One region of the Bradyrhizobium sp. ISRA442 genome, then DNA from elsewhere that is predicted to be linked to it. Evidence: predicted binding sites of a transcription regulator. Region 1 holds the regulator's gene; each other region holds the start of a gene.
What was found. The regulator LexA, encoded in region 1, represses DNA repair genes until DNA is damaged. The targets are predictions, from matches to a motif close to TGTTCNNNNTGTGTTCNG.
Positions count from the first base shown of each region.

Region 2: uvrA (excinuclease ABC subunit UvrA) is a predicted target of LexA. The motif match lies at 2,007-2,024, and genes of this name have one in related genera.
Region 3: MTR72_RS03325 (ImuA family protein) is a predicted target of LexA. The motif match lies at 2,325-2,342, and genes of this name have one in related genera.
Region 4: MTR72_RS13410 (YifB family Mg chelatase-like AAA ATPase) is a predicted target of LexA. The motif match lies at 1,685-1,702, and genes of this name have one in related genera.

Region 1 is NZ_JALGCN010000007.1:188,355-192,565, forward strand. Features, by position in the region: gene MTR72_RS17410 (molybdopterin molybdotransferase MoeA) at 1-1,124, shown strand, start outside; gene lexA (transcriptional repressor LexA) at 1,300-1,998, shown strand; gene MTR72_RS17420 (hypothetical protein) at 2,293-2,724, shown strand; gene MTR72_RS17425 (ComEC/Rec2 family competence protein) at 2,813-4,211, opposite strand, start outside.
Region 2 is NZ_JALGCN010000007.1:63,397-67,607, reverse strand. Features, by position in the region: gene uvrA (excinuclease ABC subunit UvrA) at 1-1,878, opposite strand, end outside; gene MTR72_RS16820 (outer membrane protein) at 2,234-2,929, opposite strand; gene MTR72_RS16815 (outer membrane protein) at 3,164-3,943, opposite strand.
Region 3 is NZ_JALGCN010000002.1:34,975-39,185, reverse strand. Features, by position in the region: gene MTR72_RS03335 (inorganic phosphate transporter) at 1-736, opposite strand, end outside; gene MTR72_RS03330 (UdgX family uracil-DNA binding protein) at 844-2,241, opposite strand; gene MTR72_RS03325 (ImuA family protein) at 2,408-3,214, shown strand; gene MTR72_RS03320 (Y-family DNA polymerase) at 3,111-4,211, shown strand, end outside.
Region 4 is NZ_JALGCN010000005.1:240,999-245,209, reverse strand. Features, by position in the region: gene MTR72_RS13425 (AAA family ATPase) at 1-405, shown strand, start outside; gene MTR72_RS13420 (tetratricopeptide repeat protein) at 424-1,200, opposite strand; gene MTR72_RS13415 (PilZ domain-containing protein) at 1,288-1,533, opposite strand; gene MTR72_RS13410 (YifB family Mg chelatase-like AAA ATPase) at 1,761-3,299, shown strand; gene MTR72_RS13405 (hypothetical protein) at 3,398-3,865, shown strand; gene MTR72_RS13400 (ATP-binding protein) at 3,991-4,211, shown strand, end outside.

The DNA.
Region 1 (4,211 bases):
CCTTTCACCGCGTACTGGCACGCGACGTCACCGCCCGGCGTACGCAGCCCCCCCAGGCAATGTCGGCGATGGACGGCTATGCCGTGCGCGCGAGCGATGCGGCCAAGGTCGATGCGCAGCTCAGCGTGATCGGCGAGGTCGCGGCGGGCCGGCCGTTCGCGCCAACGCTGGGTGCCGGCGAGGCGGTCCGGATCTTCACCGGCGGCGTGATTCCCAACGGCGCAGATGCCGTCGTGATCCAGGAGGACACGGTCGCGGACGGCAAGCGCATCACGATCAAGGAGGCCGCCGTCGCCGGACGGCATATCCGGCGCGCCGGCGTCGACTTTTCCGAGGGCGACGTGCTGCTACGGGCAGGCGCCCGCCTCACCGAGCGAAGCCTGGCCCTCGCCGCCGGTATGAACCATCCTGACCTTCCCGTCCGCCGCCGCCCGAAGGTCGCAATCCTCGCCACCGGCGATGAGCTGGTGATGCCGGGCACAACACCCGGCCCCGGCCAGATCGTCTATTCCAACGGCTATGCGATCCACGCGCTGGCGCGCCGGGAGGGCGCCGACACGATCGACCTTGGGATCGCCGCCGACACCCTGGAGGCCACCACCGCCGGTATCCGCTCCGCCCGCGAAACCGGCGCCGACGTCCTGATCACGACCGGCGGTGCGTCGGTCGGCGATCACGATCTGGTCCAGCAGGCGCTCAAGGCCGAGGGCATTGCGATGGCGTTCTGGAAGATCGCGATGCGGCCGGGCAAGCCGATGATGCATGGCCATCTCGGCGCGATGCGCGTGATCGGCCTGCCCGGCAATCCGGTCTCGTCTTACGTTTGCGCCTTCCTGTTCATGGTGCCGTTGATTCGCGCGCTTGCGGGCCGTCAGCCCGTTCACCACCGCCGCGAGCGCGCCGTAGTCGGGGGCGAGCTCGCCGCCAACGACATGCGCGAGGACTATCTTCGCGTGCGCCTCGAAGAGCGCGACGACGGCACGCTGGTCGCGGTTCCCGTCAACAATCAGGACTCTTCTCTGCTTGCAAATCTCGCTGCGGCACAGGCACTTCTCGTGCGGCCGCCGTTCGCGCCGAAGGCCGAAGCAGGCGCGCCCTGCGAGGTGTTGCGGCTGCCCGCTTGAACGAGCCGGCCGCGCGTGTTCCGCGAAGTTTATCGTGTTCACGCAAAATTAAGCAGTTGCGGAACACATATCGAACATATAGTGTCCGTTCATGATTTGTTTCGAGCATCTAGCGGTGCGCCGCTAACTTCAGCGTCTCGGAATCGAACGACATCAACCGGGGGATTTGGTCGAGATGTTAACGCGCAAACAATACGAGCTTCTGCGGTTCATCAGCGAACGCCTGAAGGAAAGCGGCGTGCCGCCCTCCTTCGACGAGATGAAGGACGCGCTCGATCTGCGCTCGAAGTCGGGCATCCATCGCCTGATCACCGCACTCGAGGAGCGCGGCTTCATCCGCCGCCTGCCCAATCGTGCCCGCGCCATCGAAGTGATCAAGCTGCCCGAGCTTCAGGCCGCGGCCGGCAATCGGCGCGGCTTCACGCCGAGCGTCATCGAAGGCAATCTCGGTAAGGTACGCGGCTCCAGCGCCCCCGTGGACGAGGGTGAACGTCCGGTCGCTGTGCCCGTGATGGGCCGCATCGCGGCGGGCACGCCGATCGAGGCCTTGCAGACCCGCAGCCACACCATCAGCGTACCGCCGGACATGCTCGGCTCGGGCGAGCATTACGCGCTCGAAGTGCGCGGCGATTCGATGGTGGAGGCCGGCATCCTCGACGGCGACATGGCGCTGATCCAGCGCAACGAGAGCGCCGACACCGGCGACATCGTGGTGGCCCTGATCGACGACGAGGAAGCGACCCTGAAACGCTTCCGCCGGCGCGGCGCCTCGATCGCGCTCGAGCCGGCCAATGCGGCCTACGAGGTGCGCATCCTGCCGCCGAACCGCGTAAAGATTCAGGGCAAGCTGATCGGGCTGTACCGGAAATACTGAGCGTCTTCGGCGAGGCGTGAGCCGATGCAAGTCGCGTGGAGCAATCGACCTCCGCCGCGTGTTGTGCAGCGCCGGTGAATTCAGGATTGATCTCGACGAGCGCAACAGAAGAAAATTCGCACGAGCCTGCTTTGTTCCAAAGGCTCTTGCTCAACGCAGAAAAGATAATGTGATCGGCAGGTCTGCACGCAAGTCGCAGATTTGCCCTCAACATCGCATATCATCGGAGCCTTCCTGATAGAGGCCTGGGCCTCCGGGGGCACGGGTCGCTATCTCTTATGAGGAGCACTTGCGATGTGTGACTACAGCCTGCATGCCGTCGCGACCCGTCCCGCCCAGGTCGGTGAGACGATCGTCACGACAACCTTCCGCGGCACCTCGACGCGCGGCTTCGCTTCGGAAGCCGATCTCTCCGTCGCGGTCTGCCTGCTGCCGGGAACGGAGCTCGCCTTCGCCGACAACGTCCGCTACGACAATCGCTGGATCTGGACGCGCACCATCAACTCCCGCGTCGGCAAGTTCGGCAAAGTCGATCCGCACATTCCCGATCGCCATCATGACGCGATCGAATTCCCCGACGGCAAATATGTGCTGGTGACGCAGCTCGTCGAAGGCCAGCGCGCAACCGTGCTGCAATTGCCGGTGACCCAGCCGGCCGGTGAGCACAAGCCGCAAGTCGCCGCTGACAGGCCGCAGCCGACCGTTACGCGCCTGCCGATCGGCTGACGCGTAATATTTGAGCATGATCTCCGCGCAAACGCATTCCGCGTTTGTCGCGAAGGGAAAAACGCTACACACTTTTCCGGATCATGCGTCAGTCCTCGACCTGAAGGTCGGCCTCCGACGGCGTTGCGTCCCTGGAGCGCGGTGCGGCCGGCCGTGGCGCGAGGTTTGGTTCATAATAGCCATCGCCGGCGATTGCCGGCGACCAGGGGCGATTTGCGCCCCTCGCCCTCACCGCCTGCACCGCAAAGCCGTCGCCGCGGCGCGCGAGCGCCAAGCCGCCCTGGCTCATGAGACGATCCCGGTCGACCACCATCGCCGCACAATCGGGCGGCGCGGGTCTCGCTGTCACCACCAGCGCAGCCCGGCTGCAATCATCCGAGAGCGCATCCACGCGCAGCGCCAGCGCGATCAGGCGGCCGTCGGCGAGCGGGGTCACGCATCCGGATTCGTCGCATGACACGCCGCTACCGAGCGATGCATCACCGGCGCTGCGCGGATCGGCATCGGCCGCAAGCCACTCCTTGGCGAGGAACGCGTCCTTGTTCGCCGCGATGAGATGCAAGCGGCCGTCGCTGCCGCGCACTGCGATGTTACGCCCGTCGCCTGCGATCAGGACGTCCGGCTGGCGCACGGACACCGCCCACACAATCGCTGCGACCAGCACGAGCGCACCGGTCCAGCGCAAGGGCGTGCGCAACAGGCCCATCAGGACGATGCCGATGCTCGCCGCGATCAGCGGGGCGATGCCGAAAGCGGCAATGCGGCCGACCGCGCCCGGAAGATTCGCAACCCACTGCGCGACCACGACCATCCAGTCGATGCCGACACCCATCAGCCACCAGAACACGCCGTCGAGCCCGAACGGCGCTGCGATCAATCCCAACAGCCCGGCCGGCATCACCAGCGCCGAGACCACCGGCATCGCCGCGAGGTTCGCGAGCACACCGAACGGCGTGACGCGGTGAAAGTGGAAGGCGGCATAGGGCGTGGTCGCAAAGCCCGCGATCAGCGAGGCCAGGAACAGCATGGCGATCTCACGGCCGCCCCACAGCGCAATCCGCGCCGTCGCCGAATGATCGGGTGAGGCAAACAGGTTCGGCATGCCGATCTGCACCAGCGCAACCAGCCCAAGCGTTGCCGCAAACGACATCTGGAAGCTCGGATGCACCAGCGCCTCCGGCGCGACCGCAAGCACGATCAGCGCGGCCACCGCCAGCGTGCGGAACGTGATGGCTCGGCGATCGACCATGACCGCGATCAGCACCACTGCGGTCATGAAAAACGATCTTTGGGTCGCGACCTCCGCGCCGGAGAGCAACAGATAGAACGCCGCGGCGACGAGCGCGGCAGCGGCCGACCACTTCTTGATCGGAAAGCTGACGGCCAGACCCGGGATCAGCGCGAGCAATGCGCGGATCGCGAAGAAGACGACGCCGGCGACGACCGCCATGTGATAACCCGAAATCGAGAGCACATGGCCGAGGCCG
Region 2 (4,211 bases), 120 kb from region 1:
GCCGGTCAGCGATTTCGGGTTGCGCATGATCTCGGCGGGCGTGCCTTCGGCAACGATGTTGCCGCCATGCATGCCGGCGCCGGGGCCGATGTCGAGCACGTAGTCGGCCAAGCGAATGGCATCCTCATCATGCTCGACCACGACCACGGTGTTGCCGAGGTCGCGCAGCCGCTTGAGCGTATCGAGCAGGCGGGCATTGTCGCGCTGGTGCAGGCCGATCGAGGGCTCGTCCAGCACGTAGAGCACCCCGGTCAGCCCCGAGCCGATCTGCGAGGCGAGGCGAATGCGCTGGCTCTCGCCGCCGGACAGCGTGCCGGAGGAGCGGGAGAGGGTGAGATAGTTGAGGCCGACGTCGAGCAGGAAGGTGAGGCGCTCGCGGATCTCCTTGAGGATGCGGCTCGCGATCTCCTTCTGCTGCGCGTTCAGCGCCTCCGGCACGCCCTCGAACCACTCGCCGGCGCGCTTCACCGACAGCTCGGAGATCTCGCCGATATGCTTGCCCCCGACCTTGACGCACAGCGCCTCGGGCTTGAGCCGAAAGCCTTTGCAGGCCTCGCAGGGGACGTCGTGGAAATACTTCGCCAGCTCCTCGCGCGCCCACTCGCTCTCGGTCTCGCGATAGCGGCGGTTGATGTTGGTGATGACGCCCTCGAACGGCTTCTTGGTGTCGTAGGAGCGCACGCCGTCCTCGTAGGAGAACTTGATCTCGTCGTCGCCGGAGCCGTAGAGGATCGCGTCTCTCGTCTTCTTCGGCAGGTCCTTCCACTTGGTGTCGAGCGCGAACTTGTAGTGCTTGCCGAGCGCGGTCAGCGTCTGCACATAGTAGGGCGACGACGACTTGGCCCAGGGCGCTATCGCGCCTTTGCGAAGAGTGAGCTCCTTGTCGGGGATGACGAGATCCTCGTCGACATGCTGCTCGATGCCGAGGCCGCCGCAGGCCGGGCAGGCGCCATAGGGATTGTTGAACGAGAACAGCCGCGGCTCGACCTCCGGAATGGTGAAGCCGGAGACCGGGCAGGCGAACTTTTCCGAGAACAGGATTCGCTCGGGGCCGCTCTTGTCGTGGATCTTTGCGGTCTTCTTCTTCTCTTCCGCAGGCGCGGCGGCCGGCGTGTCGGCGAACTCGACGACGGCGAGGCCCTCGGCGAGCTTCAGCGCGGTCTCAAAGCTCTCGGCGAGACGCTGGCCGATATCGGCGCGCACCACGATGCGGTCGACCACGACGTCGATGTCGTGCGGGAATTTCTTGTCGAGGTTAGGGGCCTCCGCGAGCTCGTAGAAGGTGCCGTCGATCTTGACGCGCTGGAAGCCCTTCTTGAGCCATTCGGCGAGCTCCTTCTTGTACTCACCCTTGCGGCCGCGCACGACCGGCGCGAGCAGATAGAGGCGCGTGCCCTCGGGCAGCGCCAGCACGCGGTCGACCATCTGCGAGACGGTCTGGCTCTCGATCGGCAGGCCCGTGGCCGGCGAATAGGGCACGCCGACGCGCGCCCAGAGCAGGCGCATGTAGTCGTAGATCTCGGTGACGGTGCCGACGGTGGAGCGCGGGTTCTTCGAGGTCGTCTTCTGCTCGATCGAGATCGCGGGCGACAGGCCATCGATCTGGTCGACGTCCGGCTTCTGCATCATCTCCAGGAACTGGCGCGCATAGGCCGACAGCGACTCGACGTAACGGCGCTGGCCTTCGGCATAGATCGTGTCGAAGGCGAGCGAGGATTTGCCGGAGCCGGACAGGCCCGTGAACACCACGAGCTTGTCGCGCGGGATCTCGACGTCGATGTTCTTGAGGTTGTGCTCGCGTGCGCCACGGATCGTAATTGCGCGCAGGCTCGAGCCCGCGTTCTGCTGTTGGCGCTTCGCCTTGATCACTTCATCCATCCTGGTGGTCCCCAAGAACCGAAAACAAGAACCCAAACCCAACGGGAAAATCCCAAAGGCGCGCGGCCGCGCCAGCGTTCAGGCGCGCGCTTTGCCGGGAACCGGGATCGGCGCCGATGGGTATGTCAGCGAACGTAGGAAGAACGAGGGCGGATTTCCAGTGCGAGTTGCGAATCGTCAACGGATTGTTGGTGCGCTGGCGGCACGTGGCAGTAGCAACGCTCGGTAGCGGCTGTCGGCGCTTCGTTCGCAGTCGAATACGGATCGCGTGATCGGCGCCTGAGCAGGAGCGCGCAAGAACAAAAAGGCCGGCGCAAGGCCGGCCTTTCGTAACGCGATGGCGTTGGGGCGAAGCTTAGTACTTCGCGACCACCGGGGCGCCGAAGTGATAGTTCACGCCGACCTGCACGGTGTGGAAGTTGAGCGTGCCCGAGGGCAGGGCGCCGGAGAAATAGGTCTCGCCGGCGAGGCTGCGATAGAGATACTCGCCCTTGACCGACCACTGCGGCGCGAAGAACGCTTCGACGCCGGCGCCGACGGTCCAGCCGGAGTGCCACTTGCTGTCCGACGCGGTGATGCCGAGTGCGGAGAGGCTGATCTTGTTGTCGATCCAGGCATAGCCGCCGGTGCCGTAGAACAGGACCTGGTTGACCGCCCAGCCGATGCGGCCGCGCACGGTGCCCATCGCATCGGTCTTCGAGCTCGCCGTTGCGGTCGCAACACCGAAGCCGGGGACGACGGTGGCGCCGGTCACCGAAGCGCTGACGTCAGCCCAGGCGCCGTCGGCTTCGAGGCCGAACACGACGTTGCCGGCCTGCCAGTTGTAGCCGGCCGTGCCGCCGACAAAGCCGCCCTTCATTTTCGGGTCGGTCGAGGAATTTTCCCACGCGCCGCCACCGACGACACCGAGGTAGAAGCCGGTCCAGTTGTAGACCGCGGCCGGAGCGATCGGAGCCTTGGTGTAGTGGCGGGCTGCGAGATCGGCAGCCGTGGCGGGAGCAAATGCGCCCAGTGCGAACAAACAGGCCGAAGCCAACAAAACCTTCTTCATCTTCAATTCAGTCCCAGTCCCGGTTTCTGTTTTTGCCTTCCGTGCGAAAGGAAGGACATCGGACGCTCTCGTCCAACTGCAGCCGGCTTACACCAGCGAAGCTGGAAGTTGTGTACCCCAAAAGTCACAACAGGTCAGAAAACGGGCTGCATTGCTGACCTATTGTTCAGCAGCGCGCAGCAAAAAGGCCGGCGCGAGGCCGGCCTTGAAGCGCCGATCGATATCCGGGTGATATCAGTACTTTGCGATCACCGGGCCGCCCCAGCGATAGTTCACGCGGACGAGACCCATATCGACATTCTGGCTGATGCGATCGGTCTGGAAGAACAGGCCGCCGGGCGTGGTGAAGTCCCTGGTCTGATTGCCAAGGAAGATGTGGTCGTATTCGACACCGACCGACCAGTTCGGCGCGAATCCGAACTCGAGGCCAGCGCCGACCGTGCCGCCCCAGCGCGTGTCGCGGGCCGAAGCAAGCAGGGTGCCCGCAAAGGGCGTGCCAGAGGCAGCGAAGATATCGAACTTGTCGCCGACCACCGCGGCGCCGCCCTTCACGTAGAACAGGACGTTGTTCCAGGCATAGCCAATCTGGCCAGTGATCAGGCCGAAGGAGTCGATTCGCGACCGATTGCGGTCGCCCGTGACGAGCGCGCTGCCGGGGAAGATGAGGCTGACATTGTCGCCCGAGAAGTCAGCCCAGTTGCCCTGGCCCTCGATGCCGAACACCCAGTTGGTCGACTGCCAGCGATAGCCGATCTGTCCACCGACCGTGCCGCCGGTCGCGTTGTGGCATCCTTCACCGAACAGCGTACCGCCAACGCCCACGAAGTCCCAGCACTTGTGGCTGGTGCCGCCACCGCCGTTGATGCCGATGTAGAAGCCGCTCCAGTCGTAGACCGCGGCCACCGCAGGCGGCGGAGCCTTGGTGTACGGACGCGCGGCGAGGTCCGCCGCGCTCGCTGGAGCTGACAGGCTCAGTGCCACAGCTCCGATTGCACCCACCCAAATCTTATTCATTGCAGTCTCCCCAGTTTCGCCCGCTTCTCGAAATCCCCGAAGCGGTCAATTAGGCGCGACGCCCATATGAACTAATTCCGAGACAACCCTAGCTTAATGTCGCACCCGAGTCCGTCTCCGAAATGCAACAGCCGCTGACGAACGACAGAGCCGGTAAGTTAATGAATGTTAAGTGGTTTCCACTGTCCGCGGGAACCCAAAAAAGTTCCATCTCGGTTTGCCACTTTCTCGACGCATCCGTGTCATTCAGCCGTCACAGCCTTCCGTT
Region 3 (4,211 bases), on a different contig from region 1:
CGCCCTTCGGCTCGCCGAACAAAGCGGGCGTGGCGCGCAGCAGCACGGTACGGAGGATCAGGAGAAGGCCGGCGGCGAGCGCGAAGCCGAACAGCGGCGACAGCAGCAGTGCCTTGCCGATGTTGGTAGCCTGCGTCCAGTCGACGCCCGAGGTGCCACTGCGGCCATGCAGGACCGCGTTCATGATGCCCACGCCCATGATCGAGCCGATCAGTGTGTGCGAGCTCGAGGCCGGCAGGCCGAAATACCAGGTCCCGGCGTTCCAGATGATGGCCGCGATCAGAAGCGCGAACACCATGGCGAAGCCGGCGCTGGAGCCGACCTGGAGGATCAGCTCGACCGGCAGCAGCGACACGATGCCGAATGCGACCGCGCCGGACGAGAGCAGCACGCCGAACAGGTTGAACATGCCGGACCACACGACGGCGACGTGGGCGGGCAGCGAGCGCGTGTAGATCACGGTCGCGACCGCGTTGGCGGTGTCGTGGAAGCCGTTGACGAACTCAAAGCCGAGCGCGATCAGAAGCGCGACGAAGAGCAGGAGGAAGGGCGCGATGGTCTTGACCTGCGTGCCGGTCGCATCAACGTCGACCCAAATGCTGTAGGCGACGAAGAGCAGTGCAGCGGCGATCACCCCCATGTAGATCACGCCGGTGAGGGGATGGAATCCGCGGTCAAGGTCGGGTCCCCTCCGCAAGGCTGGCTCGATGGAGCCGGGCAAAGCAACGTCACTCATTTCAAATTCTCCTGTCACAAGGCCGCGATTTTGCGCGCGGCATGTGACAGGCAGTTGAAATGACGGTGCTTCACTACCGAATCTGTTGCGATGCGGCGTGCGCTACGTCACGCTGCCCTTGCTGATTTTTCCCGGAAGCCGGCCGCGAGCCTGAGATCGCCGACGAAGCGGCGATACTCCTGTTCCTTGGCTTCGGGGTCAGGCAGCCGTAGCAGATAGGACGGATGCACCGTCACCAGCGCCTTGCGCCCATCAGGCAGCTCGATCAGCCGACCGCGGTTTTTGCCGATCGGGGTGATCTTGCCGAACACGCTCTGTGCGGCGGTCGCTCCCATCGCGACGACGAGACTGGGCTGAAGGGCTGCCAGTTCCCGCTCGTACCATTGCCGGCAGGCGCGGATCTCCGGCGTGTTCGGCTTCTGGTGCAGGCGGATTTTTCCGCGGGGCACGAATTTGAAATGTTTGACCGCGTTGGTGACATAGACCTTCTTGCGGTCGACGCCGGCCTCTTCCAGCGCGCGGTCGAGTATCTGGCCGGCAGGTCCGACGAAGGGATGGCCGGCGAGGTCTTCCTTGTCGCCGGGCTGCTCGCCGACCAGCATGATGGTGGCACTCTTTGGACCTTCGCCGAATACAGTCTGCGTCGCATCCTTGTAGAGATGGCAGGCGCGGCAATGGGCGGCTTCGTCGCGCAGCGTTTCGAGATCGTCAGCGGCGGATTTGCGTTTCATGGACGGCTCCGAGGGCGGGGTGATCCTTCCGCCGGTCCAGCGTTCGGCATCAGAGAGCAGAGGTTCAAGTATCGAAGCTTCCGACAAGTTCCTGCGGCGCTTCTTCGGCGCCTCCGGTGCGATCGGTTGGTCCGATCGGAAGTGACGGCGCCAGGTTTCCTCCAGCCGGTTTGGGGCGGGCATCTCCGTCTGGCTGATCCCTGGCGTGAACGAGATCGCGTGGCCGTCCCAGTGGGCGCAAATGTCGGGCGTGAGGATCGACCAGGGCATGTCGGCATAGCGGCGCGCAAAGAAGGGGGCTGCGAATTCGACGATGTGATGCTCCGGCACGAACCAAGCGGCGAAGTGCGTCTTGTGCTCGCGTCCGATCTCGCGGAACCGGACGACGTCGCGCATCCGCTGTACGTCGCGATGCACGCTGCCAGCCATCGCTGTTGCTATCGCGACATCGGGATCTGTCCTGGTCTCGAGCAGGTCGTGATCGCTCCGCAATCGCCACAGCAGGCGATAGAGCAGCGCAAAGCGCTCACTGTTGTGATGCAGGATCGCGACGCGTGCGAGCTCGATGAAATTGGCCGGCACGCTGAAGGTGCTGTCGGTTTCGATCGGTGGAAGGCCTGGCGCTTCGCACAGGCCGGGTGGCATCTCGTCTTTCGTGCGGCCCTGTACGCTCCACGTCACCTCAGCCGGCGCGACATGATGCAGTGCGAGCGCGCGAGCGGTTTTGCGCCAGCCGTCGAAATCGGTCTCGCTGTCGAGGGTGATGAGGTACATGGCACTTGAATCCTCTTGATTCCGCTCATGAATTTGCTGGCGCGCCAATTCGATTGACTCCAGGGGCGCCGTTAGCTTTATATTAGAACATATCATGAACAAATGAGCCAGCCGTTGGTTTTCTTTTTGAGAGCCACGGCCACCCATCAGCTAAGGAGCGGCGAGCATGAGCGGCGCACGTAGAAGCGCGCTTGCGACCTTGCGCGGCCAGATCGAACGCATCGAGACGGCAGTGGCCGCGCATCATCGCGATTGCGTGGCGCTGGGCCACAGCGAGGCCGATAGCGCCTTGCAGGGCGGACTCGCCCGCGCGGCAATCCACGAGGTGTTTTGCGAGGGGCGCCAGGGCACGGCCGCGACGGGTTTCGTCACCGGGCTTGCGGGCCGCGTGACCGCGCGCCGGCCGCTGTTGTGGGTGCGGCAGGATTTTTCGGACATGGAGGCGGGCGCGCTGTCGATGAGCGGGCTCGCCGAGCTCGGCCTCGATCCGCGTCGCGTAGTGATAGTGCGCGCCGCCGATGTCGAGACCGCATTGCGCATGTCAGCCGACGCGCTCGCCTGCGATGCGCTCGGCGCCGTCGTGCTCGAGCTCTGGGGCGAGACGCGACAGTTCGATCTCGTGGCGAGCCGCAAGCTGACGCTCACTGCAAAAGCCTCGGGCGTGACCGGGTTCTTGCTGCGGATGGCGGCGCAGCCACTGCCCTCGACCGCGGAGACGCGATGGATGCTGCGCGCGGCGCCTTCGCCGCCGGGGCCGGCTTCAATGCCTGCGGCGCCTTGGAGTGCCTGGGGCGCGCCGCGCTTCGATGCCGAGCTCTTGCGCAATCGTCATGGCCCGTGTGGCCGGTGGATCATGGAATGGAAATGTGATGAGTGCCTGTTCAGTGAACCGTCGGCGTATTCTCAGCCTGTGGCTGCCGCGCCTGCCCATCGACCGGATCAAGCGGTTCTTCGGCAACGTCGGGCTGGATAAAAACAATGAGCCCAGCATCGTCGTTGCCAAGGACAATAACGCGCTGGTGATCCACGCGCTCGATGAGGCCGCCGAGCGCCTCGGCCTGCACATCGGCCTGCCCTTGGCGAATGCGCGGGCGATGTGTCCGGACCTGAAAGTGTTCGACGCGGATATCGCGGCCGATGCAAAGACGCTCAGCGATATCGCCGACTGGTGCGACCGCTTCACGCCGCTGGTGGCGCTCGATCCGCCGCATGGGCTGTTCCTGGACATCACCGGCTGCGCGCATTTGTTCGGCGGCGAGGCTGCACTGCTGCAGACGCTGGTCCGTGCGCTCGCGCGGCAGGGCTTTGCCGTCAGCGCGGCGATCGCCGGCACCTCGGTCTGCGCGCGCACGCTGACGCGGCAGGCATCTGGTACCATCGTCGCCGATGGCGGAGAGGCGGAGGCGGTCAGTCGGCTTCCGGTGTCTGCGCTTGGTGCGGTTGATGCCATCACCGTCGGTCTGCGCCGCGCGGGACTGAAGACCATCGGCGATGTCGCCTCGCGCGAGCCGCACGAGATCACCGCGCGGTTCGGCGCCCGGTTCTCCATGCTGCTCGCGCATGCGGTGGGACAGGGCGATGCGCCGATCAGTCCGCGCAAGCCGCTCCCCGATTACATCGTGGAGAAACGTTTTGCCGAGCCGATCGCGACCGACACCATGATCGCGATGACGCTGTCGCGGCTCGCAGACACGCTCGTGGCCTCCATGGAGAAGCAGGGCAAGGGCGCGCGGCGGCTAGAGGCCGCCTTCTTCCGCACCGACGGTGTGGTGCGCACGATCATGGTCGAGACCGGGCGGCCGGTGACGCGAGGCGCCATCATCGATCGGCTGTTTCGCGAGCGGCTCGATGCGCTCGCCGATCCCCTCGATCCCGGTTTCGGCTTCGACATGGTGCGGCTGTCGGCGAGCCGCACCGAGATCGTGGTGCAGGAGCAGCGCGATCTCGACGCCCATGTTCACGACAATGAC
Region 4 (4,211 bases), on a different contig from region 1:
GTGGCCGAGCCCGATCTCGCCAATCTACGCAACACCAAGAACATGCTGAGCGTGCTGAAGGCGGCGCGGCCCAACGATCGGCCGCCGCTCTACTGCATCAACCAGGTCGGCATGCCCAAGCGGGCGGAGATCGAGGTCAAGGCATTCGCCAAGACGATGGAAAGCCAGCCGATGGCGGTGATTCCGTTCGATTCGAAGCTGTTCTCTGCCGCCGCAAACAACGGCCAGATGATCGCGGAGGTCTCCAAGAACCACCGCACCACCGAGCTATTCCAGAACATGGCCAACCGATTAGCCGGGCGCGGCGACGTGAAGAAGCCGAAACGCTCGCTGCTCGGACCGCTGCTGAAGAAGCTGAAGGGCAGGGGTGGGCGCAGCTCCGCGCCGCATCGCAAGGCGTCGTAACCCGAACGGGACGGCGGGCTATTTGTTGTCGGCGCGCTGCTGTTTCTTCGCCAGGAGCTGATGCAGCGCCGTGACCTTGGCTGCGGCTTCGGCCGGCGGCAGGTCGGCTTTCACGATGGCCTCGGCCTCGGACTGTTTTCCCTGCAGCCCCAGCACGAAGGCAAGATTGGTCCGGATGCGGGAATCGGCGGGACTGCGCTCATGCGCGCGGCGCAGCGTCTCCTCCGCCTTGGACAGATTGTTCTGAAGCACGTAGGACAGTCCGAGGTTGGACAGCACCGACGGCTCGTCGGGCACGATCTTGAGCGCGGTCGCGTAATATTGCTGCGCTTCCTCGTTGCGGCCGAGCTGGTCGAGCACCGCGCCCTGCGCCGACAGGATGTGCCAGTCGGGATCCTCGGGCGTATGCGCGCGGCTCAGGACATCGAACGCCTGTTGGAAATTGCCGTTGTCGGCGAGCGCACGGCCGTAGCCGGCGAGCAGCGCCTTGTTGCTGGGATGGGCGAGCACAGCCTGCTCCATCACCGCAACCGCCTGGGCGCGCTGGCCGGTCTCGCGTAGCGCCTTGCCGTATTCGAGCGAAACATTGGGATCGCTCGGCTTGGCGCGATAGCGCTCGCGCAGAGCGTCCATGTCCGGTTTGGCGTCGACCTTGCTCGCGGTTTCCGGCTGGCCGCCGAGCGCGCCGGTCACATCCTCGAGGCCCATGGTCTGGCAGCCGCCGAGGACCAGCACCAAGAGCGCCGGAAGGAGGAATCTCGCCAGGGGAGAGGCAGGGGACGAACGCTTGGACATACTCTGATCTACCGTCGGCGAATGATCAGAGATGCTTTGCCGATTAACCCTAAATTCCCGTTAAGGACGCGCCGTCCTCGTCGCGGCCTAGTCGACGAATTCGGCGCCGAACTCGCAACCGATACGCCAGCGCAGGCGGCATTGGCGCGAATAGTCGGGCGCAAAGATGATGGTGAATTGCGGCGGCACTTCCAGAAACTCCGCCACGACTTTCACGCCGCCATCGGAGATATCCGTGATCGTGCAGTCCCTCGGCAGCGAGCCGGCGCCAAAATGAATCTTGGCGAGCCGACTGCACACCCGACGTTCGCTTCTCCGGCGATTTACAAGCATTTCGATTGTTCACTTGTTAGATCACGGCCCATCCCGCGGCTCTAAACGTAGCGAACATTCGTTGGAATGTGCTGAGCGAAGCCGGTCGCATTCGAGGCGTAGTGTGCGCATCCCGTTTACGATTGGTTAGGGCTTGCCGGGTCGCCAAAATCGTTCCTGTATTGTTCTTGTCAGGCGCGCCGCGTCCTGCTACCCTCGATTGTACGAGGGAGCAGTCTGGGGCGCGCATGGTTCAGCGGGTTTCTACAGTCGCCTTTGAGGGGATCGAGGCGCGCGCGGTCGATGTGCAGGTGCAGGTCGCACCAGGCCTGCCGGCGTTTGCCATCGTCGGCCTCCCGGACAAGGCCGTGTCGGAGGCCCGCGAGCGGGTCCGCTCGGCGCTGATCGCCTCAGGCCTGGCGCTGCCGGCGCGGCGGATCACCGTCAACCTTGCGCCCGCCGATCTGCCCAAGGAAGGCAGCCATTACGACCTGCCGATCGCGCTCGGGCTGATGGCGGCGATCGGGGCGATCCCGCCGGATGCACTGACGGGCTTTACGGTGCTTGGCGAGCTCGGCCTCGACGGCTCGATCGCACCCGTTGCGGGCGTGTTGCCGGCCGCGATCGGCGCCAATGCGCGCGAGGAGGGGCTGATCTGTCCGGCCGCCTGCGGCTCGGAGGCAGCCTGGGCGAGCCCGGACATCCAGATCATTGCCGCAAGTTCGCTGATCCAGATCGCCAACCATTTCAAGGGCACGCAGGTGCTGTCGCGGCCCTCACCGAAGGTGCATGAGACGGCCGCTTCAAAGCTCGACCTGCGCGACATCAAGGGCCAGGAGAGCGCCAAGCGGGCGCTGGAGATCGCAGCCGCCGGCGGGCATCACCTGTTGATGATCGGCGCGCCCGGCGCGGGCAAATCGATGCTGGCGGCGCGCCTGCCCTCGATCCTGCCGCCGCTGTCGCCGGGCGAGCTGCTGGAGGTCTCGATGATCGCCTCCGTCGCTGGCGAAATTCAGGGCGGTGCGCTGACCTCGCGGCGGCCGTTCCGCTCGCCGCATCATTCCGCCAGCATGGCCGCGCTTACCGGCGGCGGCGTGCGCGCAAAGCCCGGCGAGATCTCGCTCGCGCATCAGGGCGTCCTGTTCCTCGACGAGCTGCCCGAGTTCGATCCGCGCGTGCTGGATTCGCTGCGCCAGCCCTTGGAGAACGGTGAGGTCGCGGTGTCCCGCGCCAATCATCGCGTGACGTATCCGGCGCGCTTCATGCTGGTCGCGGCGATGAATCCCTGCCGTTGCGGCAACGCGTTCGAGCCGGGCTATACCTGCAAGCGTGGCCGCATCGACCGCTGCACGGCAGACTATCAGACGCGCATCTCGGGTCCGCTGATGGACCGCATCGATCTGCGCATTGAGGTGCCGGCGGTGACCGCGGCCGATCTGATCCTGCCGCCGTCGGCGGAAGGCTCCGCCGAAGTCGCCGCGCGCGTGGCCGCGGCGCGCGACATCCAGCTCGCACGCTACGCGGCGGCCGGCCTGCCGCATGTCCGCACCAATGCCGAGGCGCCGGCCTCCGTGCTGGAGGAGATCGCGAGGCCCGACGCGCAGGGCCAGAAGCTGCTGCGCGATGCCGCCGAGAGCATGCGGCTGTCGGCGCGCGGCTATCACCGCGTGCTGCGCGTGGCGCGTACGCTCGCCGACCTCGACGGCGCCGAGAAGATCGGCCGGCTGCATCTCGCCGAGGCGCTGTCCTACCGTGCACTCGCGGAGGATGTGCGCCAGATGGCGTGACAGCCTCGCGTATCAACCCGGCGGTAACGAGTTTCCTTTACGCTCTGCAAACCATAAGGCCCGCAAGTGCCCCCGCGTGGCCTGGCGAGTAGCGTGTCATGTTGCGTTTCAAGATCCTGGCCTCGGTTGTTCCCCTCTTGGCGGCTGCGGTGTTCGCCCGCAGCGAGATCCGGTCGGTCTCCCATCCCTGCATTGCCCTTGGCGAGACCTCGGTCGAGCTCACATCCCTGTTCTGGACGGCCGGCATCCAGGTTGCCTTCACCGAAGATCCCACACAAGCCACCGTACGGGTCCAGATGACCGAGAACGCGGATGCCGCGGATTTTGCGGTAGTCGACGACGGCACCAGCGATGAGCCGGGCGCCTGCGAGGCCAACGCCGCGACGCGCCTTGTCGCGATCTCCGCGCACCCGAGCGATGGCCGTTCCGTGATCTATCTCTCCCCCGACGGGCCCGCTGACTACCGCATCTATGTACGCTCGAAGACGTTCTCGCCGCGCGAGGCCGCGGCATTGATCGTCGGGGCCCGCGGCGGCCACCGCCACCTCCAGGCCGCCTCGCTCTGAGGCGTTAACGCCTCGTCAACCCTGTTTGGAGGCGGCTTCCAAACCTCAAACTGTTCGCAACGCCGGCGGGGACATCGTCACTGGTGGCGATCACAGGGTTTCGGAAAGAGTCGGGGTCGGTAGCGATGGGTCGGACGTTCCGGATCAAGGTGCGCATGCGCCGCTTCAGGCGCCGTCATCCGAGGATCGCCTTCGCGATCCGCTCGTTCGTGATCTTCTCGGCGACGTTCGGCGCCGCCTACGGCTTCATCACCGGCAGCCGGGCCGAGCATTCCGGCTATGATCCGAACGCTTTCGCGATCGGTGCGAGCTTCCTGTTCGCGCTCGCCTGCCTCGGCTTGGCGAC